Linked DNA regions of Paraburkholderia bryophila. The main gene of each other region encodes a partner of the protein of the gene in region 3 in a complex. Links are inferred from orthologs where the notes say so. Each region holds a gene or a part of one and is shown on either strand. Other genes may lie near its edges.

Region 1 (5,465 bases), 1.6 Mb from region 3 along the record:
GTGCAACGCAATCCAATCTTGGAGTTGACGCAGATGAAAGCGATCGAAATCACCGAATTCGGTGCGCCGGATGTCCTCAAGCTCGCCGAGCGGCCCATGCCGCAGCCGAAAGCGGGCGAGGTGCTGATCAAGGTGGCGGCTTCCGGCATCAACCGTCCGGACGTGTTTCAGCGCAAGGGCGGCTATGCGCCGCCGCCGGGCGCGTCGGATCTGCCGGGGCTGGAGGTCGCGGGCGAGATTGTCGGCGGCACGATCGACGAGAAGAACAATCCGTTCGGTCTGAAGATCGGCGATCGCGTCTGCGCGTTGCTGGCCGGCGGCGGCTACGCGGAATACGCGGCCGCGCCGCTACTGCAGTGCTTGCCGGTGCCGCGGGGTTTGTCGGATGTCGAAGCGGCTTCGCTGCCGGAGACTTTCTTCACGGTCTGGAGCAATGTGTTCGACCGTGCGCAACTCGGCAAGGGCGAAGGCGCGCCGAACGAGACGCTGCTGGTGCAAGGCGGTTCGAGCGGCATCGGCGTGACGGCGATCCAGATTGCGCATGCGCTGGGTTTTCGTGTGTTCGCCACCGCCGGCTCGGACGAAAAGTGCCGTGCGTGTGAGGCGTTGGGCGCCGAGCGGGCGATCAACTACAAAACCGAGGATTTCGTCGAAGTCATCAAGTCGCTTACCAACGACCGTGGCGTCGACGTGGTGCTCGACATGGTGGCGGGCAGCTACGTGCCGCGTGAGCTCACCGCGCTGGCCGAAGGCGGCCGGATCGTGCTGATCGCGTTGCTGGGCGGCGCGAAAGCGGAGCTGAATCTGAACGACGTGCTGCGCCGCCGGCTGACGGTGACGGGTTCGACGCTGCGTCCGCGGCCGATCGAATTCAAGGCGAAGATCGCCGCGCAGTTGAAAGAACGCGTGTGGCCGCATCTCGAAGACGGGCGCATCAAGCCGGTGGTGCATCGCGTGTTTCCGGCCGCGCAGGCGGCCGAAGCGCACACGCTGATGGAGAGCAGCACGCACGTCGGCAAAATCGTGCTGAGCTGGGGTCAGGACGCGTGACGCGAGCGGCTCGATACGGCCTTGACACAGGCTGTTTGACCCGATCCACCCCACGCAGTAAAATTGCGCGTTTTGCGCACGCCGCATGAATCCGAAAGGCGGGCTGTAAGCGCAAACGAAGTCCGCCGCCAAGATAAGACGAGACGATGTCGAAACAACGAGCCAAGCTGGTAGTCGGTAACTGGAAAATGCACGGGCGCCTCGCTGAAAATGCGGCCCTGTTGCAGGCCGTGGCGCAAGGCGCGAGCGCCTTGCCTGGCGACCTGCGAGTCGGTGTCTGTGTGCCGAGCCCGTATCTCGCGCAGGCTCAGTCGTTACTGGCGGGCAGCCGGATCGTGTGGGGCGTGCAGGACGTCTCCGCGTTCACGCATGGCGCCTATACCGGCGAAGTGGCCGCGCCGATGGTGGTGGATTTCGGCGCTTCGCTCGCGATCGTCGGACACTCGGAACGCCGTGCATATCATCGCGAAAGCGCCGAGCTGGTCGCGGTGAAAACGCAGCGTGTGCTGGAGGCGGGGTTGACGCCGATCGTCTGTGTCGGCGAAACCCTCGAAGAGCGCGAAGCCGGTGCGACCGAGCAGGTAGTCGGCACGCAACTGGACGAAGTGCTGGCGAAGCTGTCGGTGCAAGACGCGGCGCGTATTGTCGTCGCGTATGAGCCGGTCTGGGCGATCGGCGCCGGCAAGAGCGCGACGTCGGAGCAGGCGCAGGCGGTCCACGCGTTCCTGCGTTCGCGTCTGGCGGCTAAGGGCGCGGAAGTGGCGGATGTGCCGCTGTTGTACGGCGGCAGTGTGAAGCCGGAAAACGCGGAAGAATTGTTCCGTCAACCGGATATCGACGGTGGCCTGATTGGCGGCGCGTCGTTGAAAGACCAGGATTTTCTGGCGATCTGCAAGGCGGCTGCGGCTGTAGTGGGCGTCGCTGGCTAAGCAGGGCGCCTCGGCGAGGATGCCCCATTCCCGTGCCACACACAGTGTGTGGTCCGGTTAATAAAGACTCAGGTGAGTGTGATGCTGTATTTGAAAACATTGATTATCGTCGTTCAGCTGTTGTCGGCACTCGGGGTTATCGGCCTCGTCTTGCTGCAACACGGCAAAGGCGCCGATATGGGCGCTGCTTTCGGTAGCGGCGCATCGGGCAGTCTGTTCGGCGCGACGGGTTCGGCGAACTTTTTGTCGCGTACAACCGCCGTGCTCGCAGCGGTGTTTTTTGTCACGACGTTGACGCTGACTTACCTCGGCGCGTATCGCGCGAAGCCCTCCGCAGGCTTGCTGGGCGCGGCGGTGACTGCACCGATTGCGGCTTCCGCGGCAGCGGCACCGGCAGGTGGTTCGGCTGCATTGCCGGCATCGGCTGCGTCCACGCCGGCGACTGACGTGCCGAAATAAATTTTCGTTCAAACTGCATTTTGTGCGTTGAACAAACCGCTTAAGCCAGTTATAATTTGAGTCTTGAAGCGATTCGCGGGTTTTACAAGTTGTTTTCCCGGATTGCATGCAGTGCCGACGTGGTGAAATTGGTAGACACGCTATCTTGAGGGGGTAGTGGCGAAAGCTGTGCGAGTTCGAGTCTCGCCGTCGGCACCAAAATGTTATCTAAATGCTAGCCGCTTGCTTCGCTTCGGCTGGCATTTTTTGTTTCTGGCGCACGGCTTGCGTTGGGCTTGCAGCTTGTGCGTTTCGGAAGTGATTTCGCGGCAGGAGTGCTATGCTCCTGTCGGCACTCAGAACCAACCGATTGAGGATAGTCTTGAACCTCGCAGCCTATTTCCCCGTCTTGCTGTTCCTCATTGTGGGCACCGGTTTAGGCGTAGCACTGGTCAGCATTGGTAAAATCCTCGGTCCTAACAAGCCCGACACCGAGAAAAACGCACCGTACGAGTGCGGCTTCGAAGCATTCGAAGATGCGCGCATGAAGTTTGACGTGCGCTATTACCTCGTCGCCATTCTCTTCATCATTTTCGACCTTGAAACCGCGTTCCTGTTCCCGTGGGGCGTCGCCTTGCGCGACATCGGCTGGCCCGGTTTCATGGCAATGATGATTTTCCTGCTCGAATTCCTGCTGGGCTTCGCCTATATCTGGAAGAAAGGCGGCCTCGACTGGGAATGATGGATTAATCGCCGGTTTGCGTGGGTGGCCAGGCTTGCCGCCCCGTCTGGAGTGGAAAGCAAATGAGTATCGAAGGGGTCTTGAAGGAAGGGTTTGTCACCACCACGGCTGACAAACTGATCAACTGGACGCGCACCGGTTCGTTGTGGCCGATGACGTTCGGTCTTGCGTGTTGTGCGGTCGAGATGATGCATGCGGGCGCTGCCCGTTATGACCTTGATCGTTTCGGCGTGGTGTTTCGTCCGAGTCCGCGTCAGTCGGACGTGATGATCGTCGCCGGCACGCTGTGCAACAAGATGGCGCCGGCTCTGCGCAAGGTCTACGACCAGATGGCCGAGCCGCGCTGGGTGATTTCGATGGGCTCGTGCGCGAACGGCGGCGGCTATTACCACTACTCGTATTCGGTAGTGCGTGGCTGTGATCGCATCGTTCCGGTCGACGTCTATGTGCCGGGCTGTCCGCCCACAGCGGAGGCGCTGGTGTACGGCGTGATCCAGTTGCAGGCCAAGATTCGCCGCACCAACACAATCGCCCGTCAATAAGGCCAACGCCTCCCCCACAATATGGCAAGCAAACTCGAGACCCTGAAAGCGAACCTCGAGGCGGCCTTCAGCGGCCTCCTGTTGAGCACGACCGAGGCAATCGGTGAGTTGACGATCGTCGTGAAGGCAAGCGACTACCTCAACGTGGCAACCCGTCTGCGCGACGACCGCTCGCTCGGTTTCGAGCAATGCGTCGATCTGTGCGGCGTCGATTATCAGACCTACGGCGAAGGCGCTTACGACGGTCCGCGTTTCGCGGCCGTGCTGCATTTGTTGTCGGTGCAGAACAATTGGCGTCTGCGTCTGCGCGTGTTCGCACCGGACGACGAAGTGCCGATTCTCCCCTCGGTCGTCGACATCTGGAATTCGGTCAACTGGTATGAGCGCGAAGCTTTCGACCTGTACGGCATCGTCTTCGAAGGCCACCCAGATCTGCGCCGCATCCTGACCGACTACGGTTTCATTGGTCACCCGTTCCGTAAAGATTTCCCTGTCTCCGGCTACGTCGAAATGCGTTACGACCCGGAAGAGAAGCGCGTCGTCTATCAGCCTGTGACGATCGAGCCGCGGGAAATCACGCCGCGCGTGATCCGCGAGGATCGCTATGGCGGTCTGAAACACTAAGAGAACGCCATGGCAGAGATCAAAAACTACACGCTCAACTTCGGCCCACAGCATCCGGCAGCGCACGGTGTGCTGCGCCTCGTGCTCGAGCTCGACGGCGAAGTCATCCAGCGCGCCGATCCGCACATCGGTCTGCTTCATCGCGCGACTGAAAAGCTCGCGGAAACCAAAACCTTCATCCAGTCCGTGCCGTACATGGACCGTCTCGATTACGTGTCGATGATGGTCAACGAGCACGGCTACGTGATGGCGATCGAAAAGTTGCTCGGCATCGACGTGCCGATCCGCGCGAAATACATCCGCGTGCTGTTCGACGAAGTGACGCGCGTGCTGAACCACCTGATGTGGATCGGCGCCCACGCACTCGACGTCGGCGCGATGGCGGTGTTTCTGTATGCGTTCCGCGAGCGCGAAGATCTGATGGACGTGTACGAAGCGGTGTCCGGCGCACGCATGCACGCGGCGTACTACCGTCCGGGCGGCGTGTATCGCGATCTGCCGGAAGCCATGCCGCAGTACAAGGCCTCGAAGATTCGCAATGCGAAGGCCTTGTCGAAGATGAACGAGAACCGCCAGGGTTCGCTGCTCGACTTCATCGACGATTTCTTTACGCGTTTTCCGAAGTGCGTCGACGAGTACGAAACACTGCTCACCGACAACCGGATCTGGAAGCAGCGTCTGGTCGGTATCGGCGTGGTCACTCCGGAACGTGCGTTGAACCTCGGTATGACCGGCGCGATGTTGCGCGGCTCGGGTATCGAGTGGGACCTGCGCAAGAAGCAACCGTACGAAGTCTACGACAAGCTCGATTTCGACATTCCGGTCGGCGTTAATGGCGACTGTTATGACCGATATCTGGTTCGCGTCGAAGAAATGCGCCAATCCACGCGGATTGTGAAACAGTGCATTGAGTGGCTGCGCAAGAATCCGGGTCCGGTGATGGTCGACAATCACAAGGTTGCGCCGCCGTCGCGTGTCGGCATGAAGTCGAACATGGAAGAGCTGATTCACCACTTCAAGCTCTTCACGGAAGGCTTCCATGTGCCGGAAGGCGAGGCGTACGCCGCAGTCGAGCATCCTAAGGGCGAGTTCGGTATCTACCTGATCTCGGACGGCGCGAACAAGCCGTATCGCCTGAAG
Region 2 (5,982 bases), 170 kb from region 3 along the record:
CGACGATATCGCCGAGATCGTGCAGATCGTCCTTGTCCACTTCGATCAGACGCAGGCCGTCTTTCGCATACGCGTTCAGGCAGGCCTTGATCAACGACGACTTGCCGGTGCCGCGCGCGCCGGTCAGCAGCACGTTGTTGGCCGGTTGCTTATGCACGAACTGACGCGTGTTCTGCTCGATCAAGCCTTTCTGGCGCTCGATGTTTTGCAGGTCGTCGAGCGTGATCGCCGAAATGGCCGGCACAGGCTGCAGGTAACCGCGCCCCTGGCGCTTGCGCCAGCGGAACGCCACCGCGGCCGACCAGTCGATGTTCGGTGCAGCGGGCGGAAGCATCGCTTCCAGGCGGCCGAGTACGGCTTCGGCGCGGGTCAGAAACTGTTCGAGTTTGTCCATGGCTGTGAAGTTAGCGGCCGCGAGGCCGCATCATTAGCTTGATTGAACCTGGTTACGAACGATAGTCGGCGTTGATGCTCACGTAGTCGTGCGACAGATCGCAAGTCCAGATCGTGGCTTGCGCATCGCCGCGGCCGAGTACGACACGAATGCCGATCTCGCTCTTTTTCATGACGCGCTGGCCGTCTTCTTCACGGTAGGCCGGATTGCGGCCGCCGGCAGTCGCGACCAGCACGTCGTCCAGATACAGATCGATCTTGCCGACGTCGAGATCGTCCACGCCGGCATAACCGATTGCGGCCAGAATGCGGCCGAGGTTCGGGTCCGATGCATAGAAGGCCGTCTTCACGAGCGGCGAGTGGCCGATCGCATACGCGATCTGACGGCATTCGCCGACGCTCGAGCCGCCTTCAACCTGCACGGTCATGAATTTGGTCGCGCCTTCGCCGTCGCGCACGATCAGTTGCGCGAGGGTCTGGGCGACCTCAGTCACCGCGTCGCGCAGCGCTGCGTAAGCGGGCGAATCGGTGGAGGTGATTGCCGGCAGGCTCGATTGGCCCGACGCGATCAGGATGAACGAATCGTTGGTCGATGTATCGCCATCGATCGTGATGCAGTTGAACGAACGGTCCGCCACGTGCCTGACCAGCGCGTCGAGCACCGGTTGGGCGACGGCGGCGTCGAACGCGAGGAAGCCGAGCATGGTCGCCATGTTCGGCTTGATCATGCCGGCGCCCTTGCTGATGCCGGTCAGCGTGACCGTGTGGCCGTCGATCGTGACCTGGCGCGAGGTGGCCTTGGGCAGCGTGTCCGTGGTCATGATCGCCTGCGCGGCGTCGTACCAGTGCGCTTCCTTGCGGTTCGCGAGCGCCGCCGGCAAGCCGGCTTTCAGACGATCGACCGGCAGCGGTTCCAGAATCACGCCCGTCGAAAACGGCAGCACCTGTTCCGGCGAGATGTCCGCCAGGCGTGCGAGTTCCGCGCAGGTTTCGCGCGCCGCCACCATACCCGGCTCGCCGGTGCCCGCGTTGGCGTTGCCGGTGTTGATCACCAGCGCGCGGATCGGCTTGCCGCCAGCGCGCACGCGCTCCAGATTCTCACGGCACACCGTGACAGGGGCCGCGCAAAAGCGGTTCTGCGTGAACACGCCGCCGACCGTGGCGCCTTCGCCCACGGAAATGACGAGCACGTCCTTGCGGTTCGGCTTGCGGATATTCGCCTCCGCCCAGCCCAGCGTGACGCCGGCGATGGGATGGAGTTGAGCGGGATCGATCGAGGGGAAATTGACAGCCATGGTCGCGACCTGTCGAAGAAAATGCCGGCAGGCGCCGGCATCGGGGATAGCAAACTGATGGTTCGGGCAGAGGGCCGAACCACCGCGGAATCGACTGAAACGCGCTGCTGAAAAGCGCGTCTGAAACTCGCTACAGCAATGCGCTAAAAGAAGCGCAACAACCAAACGGAGCGACAAAGCGCCCGCATAAAACGACGCGGCGCGCTTAGAAGCGCGCCGCTTTCGGCATCAGGCAATCTTGCCGTGGCACTGCTTGTACTTCTTGCCGCTACCGCACGGGCACGGATCGTTGCGTCCGACCTTCGGCACGTCGTCCGCGTTCACGTTCGGCGCTGCTGTCGACGACGAGCCGTGGCTCATCGCGTCGCCGATCATCGCGGCGGTCGCGGCTTCTGCGGCAACCGGTGCGGCCGACGCCGCTTCGGCAAATTCGGCGTGGCGGAACTCGACGTTCTCCAGATGGCCGCCCTGCTCTTCCATCTGCTCGGCGGCCTGTTCCAACTGTTCCGGCGACTGGATCTGCACGTTCATCACCACGCGGGTGACTTCGAGCTTCACGGCGTCGAGCATGGCGGCGAACAGTTCGAACGCTTCGCGCTTGTATTCCTGCTTCGGGTTCTTCTGCGCATAGCCGCGCAAATGGATGCCCTGACGCAGGTGGTCGAGCGCGGCCAGATGTTCGCGCCAGCTACGGTCCAGCGTTTGCAGCATGATCGAACGCTCGAACGCGCTGAACGACTCGCGGCCGACCAGTGCGACCTTCGATTCGTACGCTTCGTCGCCGGCGGCTTCGACCGCTTCGAGGATTTCGTCCGCGCTGATCGTGTTCGACTCGTTGATCATTTCCTGGATCGCGAGGTCGAGCTGCCATTCGTTGCGCAGCACTTCCTCCAGCTCAGGCACGTCCCACTGCTCTTCGATGCTGCCGGCCGGCACGAACTGATGGACGATATCGCCGATCACGCCCTGACGCATCGCGCCGATGGTTTCGGTGATGTCGTTCGCTTCGAGCAATTCATTGCGCTGCTGATAGATCACCTTGCGCTGATCGTTCGACACATCGTCGTATTCGAGCAATTGCTTGCGAACGTCGAAGTTGCGCGCTTCCACTTTGCGCTGCGCCGATTCGATCGAACGCGACACGATGCCTGCTTCGATCGCTTCGCCTTCCGGCATCTTCAGACGGTCCATGATCGCGCGCACGCGATCGCCGGCGAAAATGCGCAGCAGCGGATCTTCCAGCGACAGATAGAAGCGCGACGAACCCGGGTCGCCCTGACGGCCGGCACGGCCGCGCAGCTGATTGTCGATCCGGCGCGATTCGTGACGCTCGGTGCCGATGATGTGCAGACCGCCCGCGGCCTTCACCTGATCGTGCAACGCTTGCCATTCGTCGTGCAGCTTCTGGATACGGCTTTGCTTCTCCGCGTCGGCAAGCGTTTCGTCCAGTTCGAGGAACGACGCCTGCTTCTCGGCATTGCCGCCGAGCACGATGTCGGTACCGCGACCCGCCATGTTGGTGGCGATCGTGACGCGCTTCGGACGGCCCGCTTCGGCGACGATCTCGGCTTCGCGTGCGTGCTGCTTGGCGTTCAGCACTTCGTGCGGCAAGCCGGCCTGCTTCAGCAGATGTGACAGCAACTCGGAGTTTTCGATCGACGTGGTGCCGACCAGCACCGGCTGACCGCGCTCATAGCAATCGCGGATGTCGCGGATCACCGCGTCATAGCGTTCCTTCGCGGTCTTGTAGATCTGATCCTGCTTGTCGATCCGCTTGGGCGGACGATTGGTCGGGATCACGACCGTTTCGAGACCGTAGATCTCGTTAAATTCGTACGCTTCCGTGTCCGCCGTACCGGTCATGCCGGACAGCTTCGCGTACATACGGAAGTAGTTCTGGAACGTGATCGACGCGAGCGTCTGGTTCTCGCTCTGGATCTTGACGTGTTCCTTCGCCTCGACAGCCTGATGCAGACCGTCGGACCAGCGGCGGCCCGACATCAGACGGCCGGTGAATTCGTCGACGATCACCACTTCGTTGTTCTGCACCACGTAGTGCTGATCTTTGAAGAACAGCGTGTGCGCGCGCAGCGCGGCGTACACGTGGTGCATCAGCGTGATGTTTTGCGGCGCGTACAGGCTTTCGCCCTCGCCGATCAGGCCCCACTCGGCGAGCAGACGCTCGGCCTTTTCGTGGCCCGATTCCGTCAGGAACACCTGACGGCCTTTCTCGTCCAGCGTGTAGTCACCCGGCTTTTCGACGCCGGTGCCGTCGGCTTTCTCTTCGCCGATCTGGCGTTCGAGCAGCGGCGGCAGCGCGTTCATGCGCACGTAGAGTTCGGTGTGATCTTCGGCCTGGCCAGAGATGATCAGCGGGGTGCGGGCTTCGTCGATCAGGATCGAGTCGACCTCGTCGACCACCGCGAAATTCAGGGCTCGCTGCACGCGCGCGTCGGTCTCGTAGACCATGTTGTCGCGCAGGTAGTCGAAACCGAATTCGTTGTTCGTGCCGTACGTGATGTCCGCGGCGTAGGCTTCCTGCTTCGCGTCGTGATCCATCTGCGACAGGTTGATGCCGACCGACAGACCGAGGAAGTTGTACAGGCGCGCCATCCATTCGGCGTCGCGCTGGGCCAGGTAGTCGTTCACCGTGACAACGTGGACGCCGCGGCCCGACAACGCATTCAGGTAAACCGGCAGCGTCGCGACGAGAGTCTTGCCCTCACCGGTGCGCATTTCGCCGATCTTGCCGTAGTGCAGGACCATGCCGCCGATCAGCTGCACGTCGAAGTGGCGCATTTTCAGCACCCGCTTGCTGGCCTCGCGGCAGACCGCGAACGCCTCCGGCAGGAGCTTGTCGAGCGACTCGCCGCTCGCGACGCGCTGGCGGAATTCACCCGTTTTGGCGCGCAGTTGATCGTCCGTCAATTGCTCGATCTGCGGTTCGAGCGCATTGATCGCCGTGACGGTCTTTTGATATTGCTTGACTAGACGCTGGTTGCGGCTGCCAAAAATCTTCTGTAGAAAACCGGTGGTCATCGGATCGGTGTCTGCGTCGCGGCTTCGGCTGGTTCGCGGCGTGCATGATTCGTGCACGTGCGCTCCGGGGTCGGAGGGGCCTCGGCGGCTTAGTCCAAGAGTGAATTCGAATCGGGCATTTTAGCACGCGCCCCCGGCCGCGCCTGTGTCAGCGGTGAGACGGCGGCATGGCATTCCAGCCCCGCCGCGCCGACCTCCGACCGTACGCACTGACGCGGGCTCGCGTGCATCCCGCGCGGTACAATCGCGGCGTGAACGCGCATGGGGCGCGAACACACCGTTACTGTCGAACATGAGCCGTTTTCCGTCCTTTTCAAGACCGCCGCCGCAGCAGTTCAAGGCGCGCCGTCCGCAGCCCGTCGCCGAGGTGCTGAATCGCACCGATGCGTTCGCGGCCCTGCGCGCAGGCGTCGAGCAGATCGCGGCGCTGGAGAAGGATTTGCGCGCGTTGCTGCCGGACTATCTGGCCACCAGCGTGGAACCGGGCTTTATCAAAGACGGCGTGCTGGCGCTGTTTGCCGGGCACAACGCGCTCGCGGCGCGGTTGCGGCATCTCGAGCCGCGGCTGTTGTCGGATTTGCAGCAGCGCGGCTGGCACGTCAATGCGTTGAGGATTCGCGTGCGGCCGCAGCCGGCCAAGGAGCCGCCGCCGGTCAAGCAGGCGCGTATGACGCCGGTCGGCGCGGACGCGTTGCACGCGTTGAGCGAATCGCTGGCGCCGTCGCCGTTGCAGGAAGCGCTGGCGAAAATGGCGGCGCGGCATCGGAGAAATCGCTGAAACGAAACGAAAAAAGCGGCCCAGTGGGCCGCTTTTTCGTTGCTACCACGGGCTCGAAGGCCCGAAGGAATGCGTTACGCAAACGCCGTCTGCGTTTCATACGCGAAGCCGCGCGGCGCCTTCTGCGTGTCGTCGAAAGTGACGATTTCGTACGCGTCTTCATGCGCCAGCAACTCGCGCAGCAGCGCGTTGTTCAGGCCGTGACCCGACTTGTACGCGTCGTACGAAGCCAGCAACGGATGGCCGATCACATACAGATCGCCGATCGCGTCGAGCATCTTGTGCTTCACGAACTCGTCGTCGTAACGCAGGCCGTCGTTGTTCAGAATGCGGTATTCGTCGAGCACGATCGCGTTGTCCATGCTGCCGCCGCGCGCCAGACCGAGTTCACGCATCATTTCCACTTCATGCGCGAAGCCGAACGTACGCGCACGCGCGATGTCACGCACATACGACGTATTGGCGAAATCCACTTCC
Region 3 (5,571 bases):
CGCGCAGGGCGGCAACAGGCGCTCGTAAAATCGGCGTCTTAGATACGACGACGCTTCGGCGGACGGCAGCCGTTGTGCGGGACCGGAGTCACGTCGGAGATCGCGGTGATCTTGATGCCAAGACCATGCAACGCGCGCACCGCCGACTCGCGGCCAGGACCGGGGCCCTTGATCCGCACTTCGAGGTTCTTCACGCCGTATTCCATCGCCACGCGGCCTGCCGATTCGGCTGCCACCTGGGCTGCAAACGGGGTCGATTTACGCGAACCCTTGAAGCCCTGACCACCCGACGTTGCCCAAGCAAGTGCATTGCCTTGACGATCAGTGATCGTGATGATGGTGTTGTTGAACGACGCGTGAACGTGAACCACGCCCTCGGCGACGTTCTTCTTGACCTTCTTGCGAACGCGTTGCGCCGCGGAGTTGTTCGAAGCCTTAGCCATTACGTTTTCCTGTAACTGTCAGTTCCGCTTACTTCTTCAGCGATTGCGCTGCACGACGCGGACCCTTGCGCGTACGGGCATTCGTACGCGTACGTTGGCCGCGCAGGGGCAAGCCCTTACGATGCCGCACGCCACGGTAGCAGCCGAGATCCATCAGGCGCTTGATGTTCATCGTCGTTTCACGGCGCAGATCGCCTTCAACGATGAACTTGCCGACTTCTTCACGCAGCTTTTCGAGGTCTGCGTCGTTCAGGTCTTTGACCTTCTTCGAAAATGCCACACCAGCAGCGACGCAAATGTCGCGCGAGCGCGTGCGGCCGACACCGTAAATAGCCGTCAGGCCGATTTCGGTATGCTGGTGATTCGGGATGTTAACCCCTGCGATACGAGCCATTGTTTTTCCTCAAACAAAAAGCGCTAGCAAAAAGCGCGGCGTTCAGCCTTGACGCTGTTTGTGGCGCGGATCAGAGCTGCAAATCACGCGCACAACGCCTTTGCGCTTGATGATCTTGCAATTGCGGCAAATGCGCTTAACCGATGCCATCACTTTCATGATATTACCCTTTTTTCAAATCACTTCGCCCGGAACACGATCCGCGCACGCGACAGATCGTAAGGCGTCAATTCAACCGTCACCTTGTCGCCCGGCAAGATTCGGATGTAGTGCATCCGCATCTTGCCGGATATGTGTCCCAATACGACATGGCCGTTTTCCAGCTTCACCCTAAAGGTAGCGTTAGGCAGGTTTTCGATGACTTCACCCTGCATCTGGATAACATCGTCTTTGGCCATAAGTCCTTTCAACGCATCGGGACGCCGCCGCCTTTGAAATTAGCTTTCTTCAGCAGCGATTCATACTGTTGCGACATAACGTACGACTGCACCTGCGCCATGAAATCCATTGTGACGACGACAATGATCAGCAGCGACGTTCCACCAAAATAAAACGGCACGTTCCAGCGCAGTACCAGAAACTCGGGCAGCAGACAAACAAACACGATGTAGATCGCACCGGCCAGCGTCAGACGCGTCAGGATGCGGTCGATGTATCGCGCCGTTTGATCGCCCGGGCGGATGCCAGGGACGAACGCGCCACTCTTCTTCAGGTTGTCGGCCGTTTCTCTGCTGTTGAACACCAATGCGGTGTAGAAAAAACAGAAGAAGACGATCGCCAACGCGTACAACAACACGTACACGGGTTGACCGGGCTTAAGAGCTTCGGCCACGTTATGTAACGTGTCTGCGAACCAGCTGGTACGCGACCCTGAACTAAACCAGTTCAGGATGGTTGCCGGGAAGAGAATGATCGACGATGCAAAGATCGGCGGAATCACACCCGACATGTTCAACTTCAGAGGCAGATGCGAAGACTGTCCGCCGTAAATCTTGTTACCGACTTGCCGCTTCGCGTAGTTCACAAGAATCTTGCGCTGGCCGCGCTCAATGAACACCACCAGATACGTCACTGCAGCAATCAGTGCGACCACAATAATCGCCGAGATGATGCTCATCGAGCCGGTTCGCACCAGTTCGAAAAGACCACCGATCGCGTTCGGGAAGCCCGCCGCAATACCACCGAAAATGATGATCGAGATACCGTTGCCAAGCCCGCGCTCCGTGATCTGCTCACCTAGCCACATCAAGAACATCGTGCCAGTCACCAGCGTCACGACCGTCGTCAAACGAAACACCATACCCGGATCGATCACCAAGCCCGGCTGATTTTCCAGTGCGACAGCAATGCCGAATGCCTGGAACGTTGCCAGCAGAACCGTAAAAATACGCGTGTACTGCGTAATCTTCCGCTGTCCCGCCTGCCCTTCCTTTTTTAGCGCTTCCAGCTGCGGCGATACAATCGCCAGCAACTGCATGATGATCGACGCCGAAATGTACGGCATGATCCCCAGCGCAAAAATCGTGAACCGCGAAAGTGCGCCACCCGAGAACATGTTGAACATGCCTAGGATGCCGCCCGACTGGCTTTGGAACAATTTTGCCAGTTGGTCCGGGTCAATACCCGGCACCGGAATGTGCGCGCCGATACGGTAGACGATCAACGCCAGCAGCAAAAACATTGCTCGCCGACGCAGATCGCCAAACTTCGCCGCGCCGCGACCGGGTTTTGCGAGACTCGGGCTGTTAGCCAAGTACCTTCTCCGATGCTAATGCTAGTGACGGCAAAATCGACTTGCGCGTTACTCGGCGAACGAGCCGCCGGCTGCTTCGATAGCAGCGCGCGCACCCTTCGTCGCACCCAGACCCTTCACAACGACCTTGCGCTTCAACTCGCCGGTTTTGATGATCTTGGCGCTCGTGATCATCTCGCCAATCAGGCCGGCTTGCTTCAGAGCCAACAGATCGATTTCGTCGACCGGCAGCTTCTCCAGATCAGAGAGGCGCACTTCACCGACGAACTCCTTCGTCAGCGAGGTGAACCCACGCTTCGGCAGGCGACGTTGCAGCGGCATTTGACCGCCTTCGAAACCAACCTTGTGAAAGCCGCCCGAACGCGACTTCTGACCTTTGTGACCACGGCCAGCGGTCTTGCCGAGGCCGGAGCCGATGCCGCGACCAACGCGCCGCTTTGCGTGCTTCGCACCTTCAGCCGGCTTCAGGTTATTCAATTCCATTATCAACTCCTTGAGTCCTGGTCAGCCGCTTAGCTGATGACCTTAACGAGGTACGAAACCTTGTTGATCATGCCGCGCACAGCCGGCGTGTCCTGCAACTCGCTAACCGAGTTGAGTCGGCGCAGGCCCAAGCCACGCACCGTTGCACGGTGCGTTTCACGGGTGCCGATCAGGCTCTTGACGAGCTGGACCTTGACAGTTTTATCAGACATGGTGTCCACCTTAGCCCAGAATATCTTCGACGGACTTGCCGCGCTTCGCCGCGATATCACCCGGCGTCGACTGCTTGCGCAGACCGTCGAGCGTTGCGCGAACGAGGTTATACGGGTTCGTCGAACCGTGGCTCTTGGCCACAACGTTCTGCACGCCCATCACGTCGAACACTGCGCGCATCGGACCGCCAGCGATCACACCGGTACCATCCTTGGCCGGAGCCAGGAGAACCATCGATGCGCCGTGCTTACCGTGCACTTCGTGTTGCAGGGTACCGTTCTTCAACGGCACCTTGAACATGTTGCGGCGAGCTTGTTCCATCGCTTTCTGAACAGCGACGGGCACTTCCTTCGCCTTGCCCTTGCCCATACCGACGCGGCCATCACCATCGCCAACCACGGTCAGAGCGGCGAAGCCGAGAATCCGGCCCCCCTTCACGACCTTGGTCACGCGGTTGACCGAAATCATTTTTTCACGAAGGCCGTCGTCGCGTTCGTCAGCCTGAACTTTCGCTTGCATCTTTGCCATGACGAATTCTTCCCTTAGAACTTGAGTCCGGCTTCGCGCGCCGCATCAGCCAGCGCTTTCACGCGGCCGTGGTAACGGAAACCCGAACGGTCGAAGGCGACGGATTCGATGCCGGCAGCCTTAGCCTTTTCTGCGATGCGCTTACCAATCAGAGTCGCAGCAGCGACGTTGCCGCCCTTGCCCGTCTGATCAGCAAGTTGCGCACGCACTTCGGCTTCGAGCGTCGACGCGCTAGCGAGCACCTTGGTGCCGCACGGCGAGAACACTTGCGCATAGATGTGCGTGTTCGTGCGATGCACGGCGAGACGGGCGACCTGCAGCTCAGCGATCTTGATACGCGTCTGACGAGCGCGGCGCAGGCGAGATTGAGTCTTATCCATGATTGCGCACCCTTACTTCTTCTTCGTTTCTTTGAGGATCACAACCTCGTTGGCGTAACGCACACCTTTGCCCTTATAGGGCTCCGGCGGACGATAGCCGCGCACTTCTGCAGCGACTTGGCCAACTTGTTGCTTATTGATCCCCTTGATCACGATTTCGGTTTGCGTCGGGGTTTCAGCCTTGACACCTTCCGGCATCTGGTGCACCACGGGGTGCGAGAAACCCAGCGACAGGTTCAGCTTGTCGCCTTGCGCCTGTGCGCGGTAACCGACGCCAACCAGCGTCAGCTTGCGCTCGAAACCCTTCGTCACGCCGTTCACCATGTTCGCAACCAGTGCGCGCATCGTGCCCGACATCGCATTCGCTTCGCGGCTTTCGTCAACCGGCTCGAATTTCAGCGTGCCGTTGTCGTTCACCACCTTCACGAGGCTGTTAGCAGCCTGCGAAATCGTACCCAGCGGGCCCTTGACGGTAATGCTTTCGTCGCTCAGGGCCACTTCTGCGCCTTCCAGCGCGATCGGGCTTTTACCTACTCGAGACATGTTTCTCTCCTTTCGGCCTTAAGCGACGTAGCAGATGACTTCGCCGCCAACGCCCGTTGCACGCGCCTTGCGGTCCGTCATCACGCCCTTCGGCGTCGACACGATTGCCACGCCGAGGCCATTCATGACCACAGGGATGTCGTTACGGCCGCGGTACACACGCAGCCCAGGCTTCGAGACGCGCTCAATGCGCTCGATCACCGGACGGCCAGCGTAGTACTTCAACACGATGTTCAATTCAGACTTCGCACCTTCGGACTTCACTGCGAAATCATCGATATAGCCTTCGTCCTTAAGGACTTGCGCAATCGCAACCTTGACTTTCGACGAGGGCATAGTCACCGAGACTTTCTCAACCATCTGCGCATTGCGGATGCGAGTCAGCATATCGGCGATAGGATCACTCATACTCATTTACGTTTCTCCTATTACCAGCTCGCCTTGGTCAGGCCAGGGATCTCGCCGCGGAACGCGATTTCGCGAATCTTGTTACGCGCCAGCCCGAATTTACGGAACGTACCGCGCGGACGACCGGTAATTGCGCAACGATTGCGCTTACGGGTCGGGTTAGAGTTGCGCGGCAGTTGTTGCAGTTCCAGACGTGCTGCGTAATGCTCTTCGTCCGACTTGCTCATATCGCCAATGATCGCCTTCAACTCCGCACGCTTGGGAGCGTACTTAGCAGCGAGGCGAGCACGCTTCTTTTCACGTTCGATCAGTGCCAGTTTAGCCACGGTAACCTCAGTTTCTGAACGGGAACTTGAAGCTGGCGAGCAGAGCCTTTGCTTCGTCGTCGGTCTTCGCAGTCGTCGTGATGCTGATGTTCAGCCCACG

Evidence for each region.
Region 1: secY (region 3) and secG share a complex: the UniProt entries of both Escherichia coli proteins name them as parts of the sec protein translocase complex. The link is inferred for Paraburkholderia bryophila from one-to-one orthologs.
Region 2: the proteins of secY (region 3) and secA are in contact, whole or in part, in a crystal structure (PDB 3DIN), measured with the Thermotoga maritima proteins. The link is inferred for Paraburkholderia bryophila from one-to-one orthologs. Residues at the interface, in WP_004081795.1 of Thermotoga maritima: Glu108, Gly109, Glu110, Glu111, Ala236, Glu237, Arg238, Arg239, Ile240, Thr241, Ile242, Gln243, Tyr244, Ala245, Arg246, Arg247, Val248, Thr249, Gly250, Arg251, Arg252, Val253, Tyr254, Gly256, Ala257, Ser258, Thr259, Tyr260, Leu261, Pro262; in WP_004082002.1 of Thermotoga maritima: Glu261, Ala262, Arg263, Lys300, Ala301, Arg302, Thr303, Ile304, Ile305, Leu323, Tyr324, Asp325, Pro326, Val329, Ser330, Tyr333, Ile336, Lys340, Phe345, Val349, Glu363, Phe364, Tyr374, Ser375, Gly376, Gly377, Glu393, Ile395, Thr482, Ser483.

Annotation. Positions count from the first base shown.
Region 1 is NZ_JACCAS010000001.1:1,583,686-1,589,150, reverse strand. Bases 925-3,749 are described here. They hold secG (preprotein translocase subunit SecG), read left to right. Parts: upstream 925-2,060; coding sequence 2,061-2,438; downstream 2,439-3,749. Other genes in these bases: GGD40_RS07090 (NADH-quinone oxidoreductase subunit C), read left to right, coding at 3,723-3,749; GGD40_RS07095 (NuoB/complex I 20 kDa subunit family protein), read left to right, coding at 3,222-3,701; GGD40_RS07100 (NADH-quinone oxidoreductase subunit A), read left to right, coding at 2,800-3,159; tpiA (triose-phosphate isomerase), read left to right, coding at 1,197-1,979; GGD40_RS07120 (NAD(P)H-quinone oxidoreductase), read left to right, coding at 925-1,050. In the rest of the region: more of GGD40_RS07120, read left to right, coding at 34-924; more of GGD40_RS07090, read left to right, coding at 3,750-4,325; GGD40_RS07085 (NADH-quinone oxidoreductase subunit D), read left to right, coding at 4,335-5,465. UniProt on the Escherichia coli protein: Subunit of the protein translocation channel SecYEG. Overexpression of some hybrid proteins has been thought to jam the protein secretion apparatus resulting in cell death; while this may be true it also results in FtsH-mediated degradation of SecY.
Region 2 is NZ_JACCAS010000001.1:3,337,095-3,343,076, reverse strand. Bases 1,717-5,058 are described here. They hold secA (preprotein translocase subunit SecA), read right to left. Parts: upstream 4,728-5,058; coding sequence 1,917-4,727; downstream 1,717-1,916. Other genes in these bases: GGD40_RS14960 (DciA family protein), read left to right, coding at 5,020-5,058. Outside these bases: GGD40_RS14975 (ATP-binding protein), read right to left, coding at 1-394; bifunctional glutamate N-acetyltransferase/amino-acid acetyltransferase ArgJ, read right to left, coding at 447-1,688; more of GGD40_RS14960, read left to right, coding at 5,059-5,505; lpxC (UDP-3-O-acyl-N-acetylglucosamine deacetylase), read right to left, coding at 5,580-5,982. UniProt on the Escherichia coli protein: Required for protein export, interacts with the SecYEG preprotein conducting channel.
Region 3 is NZ_JACCAS010000001.1:3,162,136-3,167,706, reverse strand. What follows is about bases 418-3,348. They hold secY (preprotein translocase subunit SecY), read right to left. Parts: upstream 2,591-3,348; coding sequence 1,244-2,590; downstream 418-1,243. Other genes in these bases: rpsE (30S ribosomal protein S5), read right to left, coding at 3,296-3,348; rpmD (50S ribosomal protein L30), read right to left, coding at 3,103-3,285; rplO (50S ribosomal protein L15), read right to left, coding at 2,639-3,073; infA (translation initiation factor IF-1), read right to left, coding at 1,017-1,235; rpmJ (50S ribosomal protein L36), read right to left, coding at 880-996. Also shown: more of rpsK, read right to left, coding at 39-417; more of rpsE, read right to left, coding at 3,349-3,814; rplR (50S ribosomal protein L18), read right to left, coding at 3,829-4,194; rplF (50S ribosomal protein L6), read right to left, coding at 4,207-4,737; rpsH (30S ribosomal protein S8), read right to left, coding at 4,756-5,151; rpsN (30S ribosomal protein S14), read right to left, coding at 5,166-5,471; rplE (50S ribosomal protein L5), read right to left, coding at 5,479-5,571. UniProt on the Escherichia coli protein: The central subunit of the protein translocation channel SecYEG. Consists of two halves formed by TMs 1-5 and 6-10.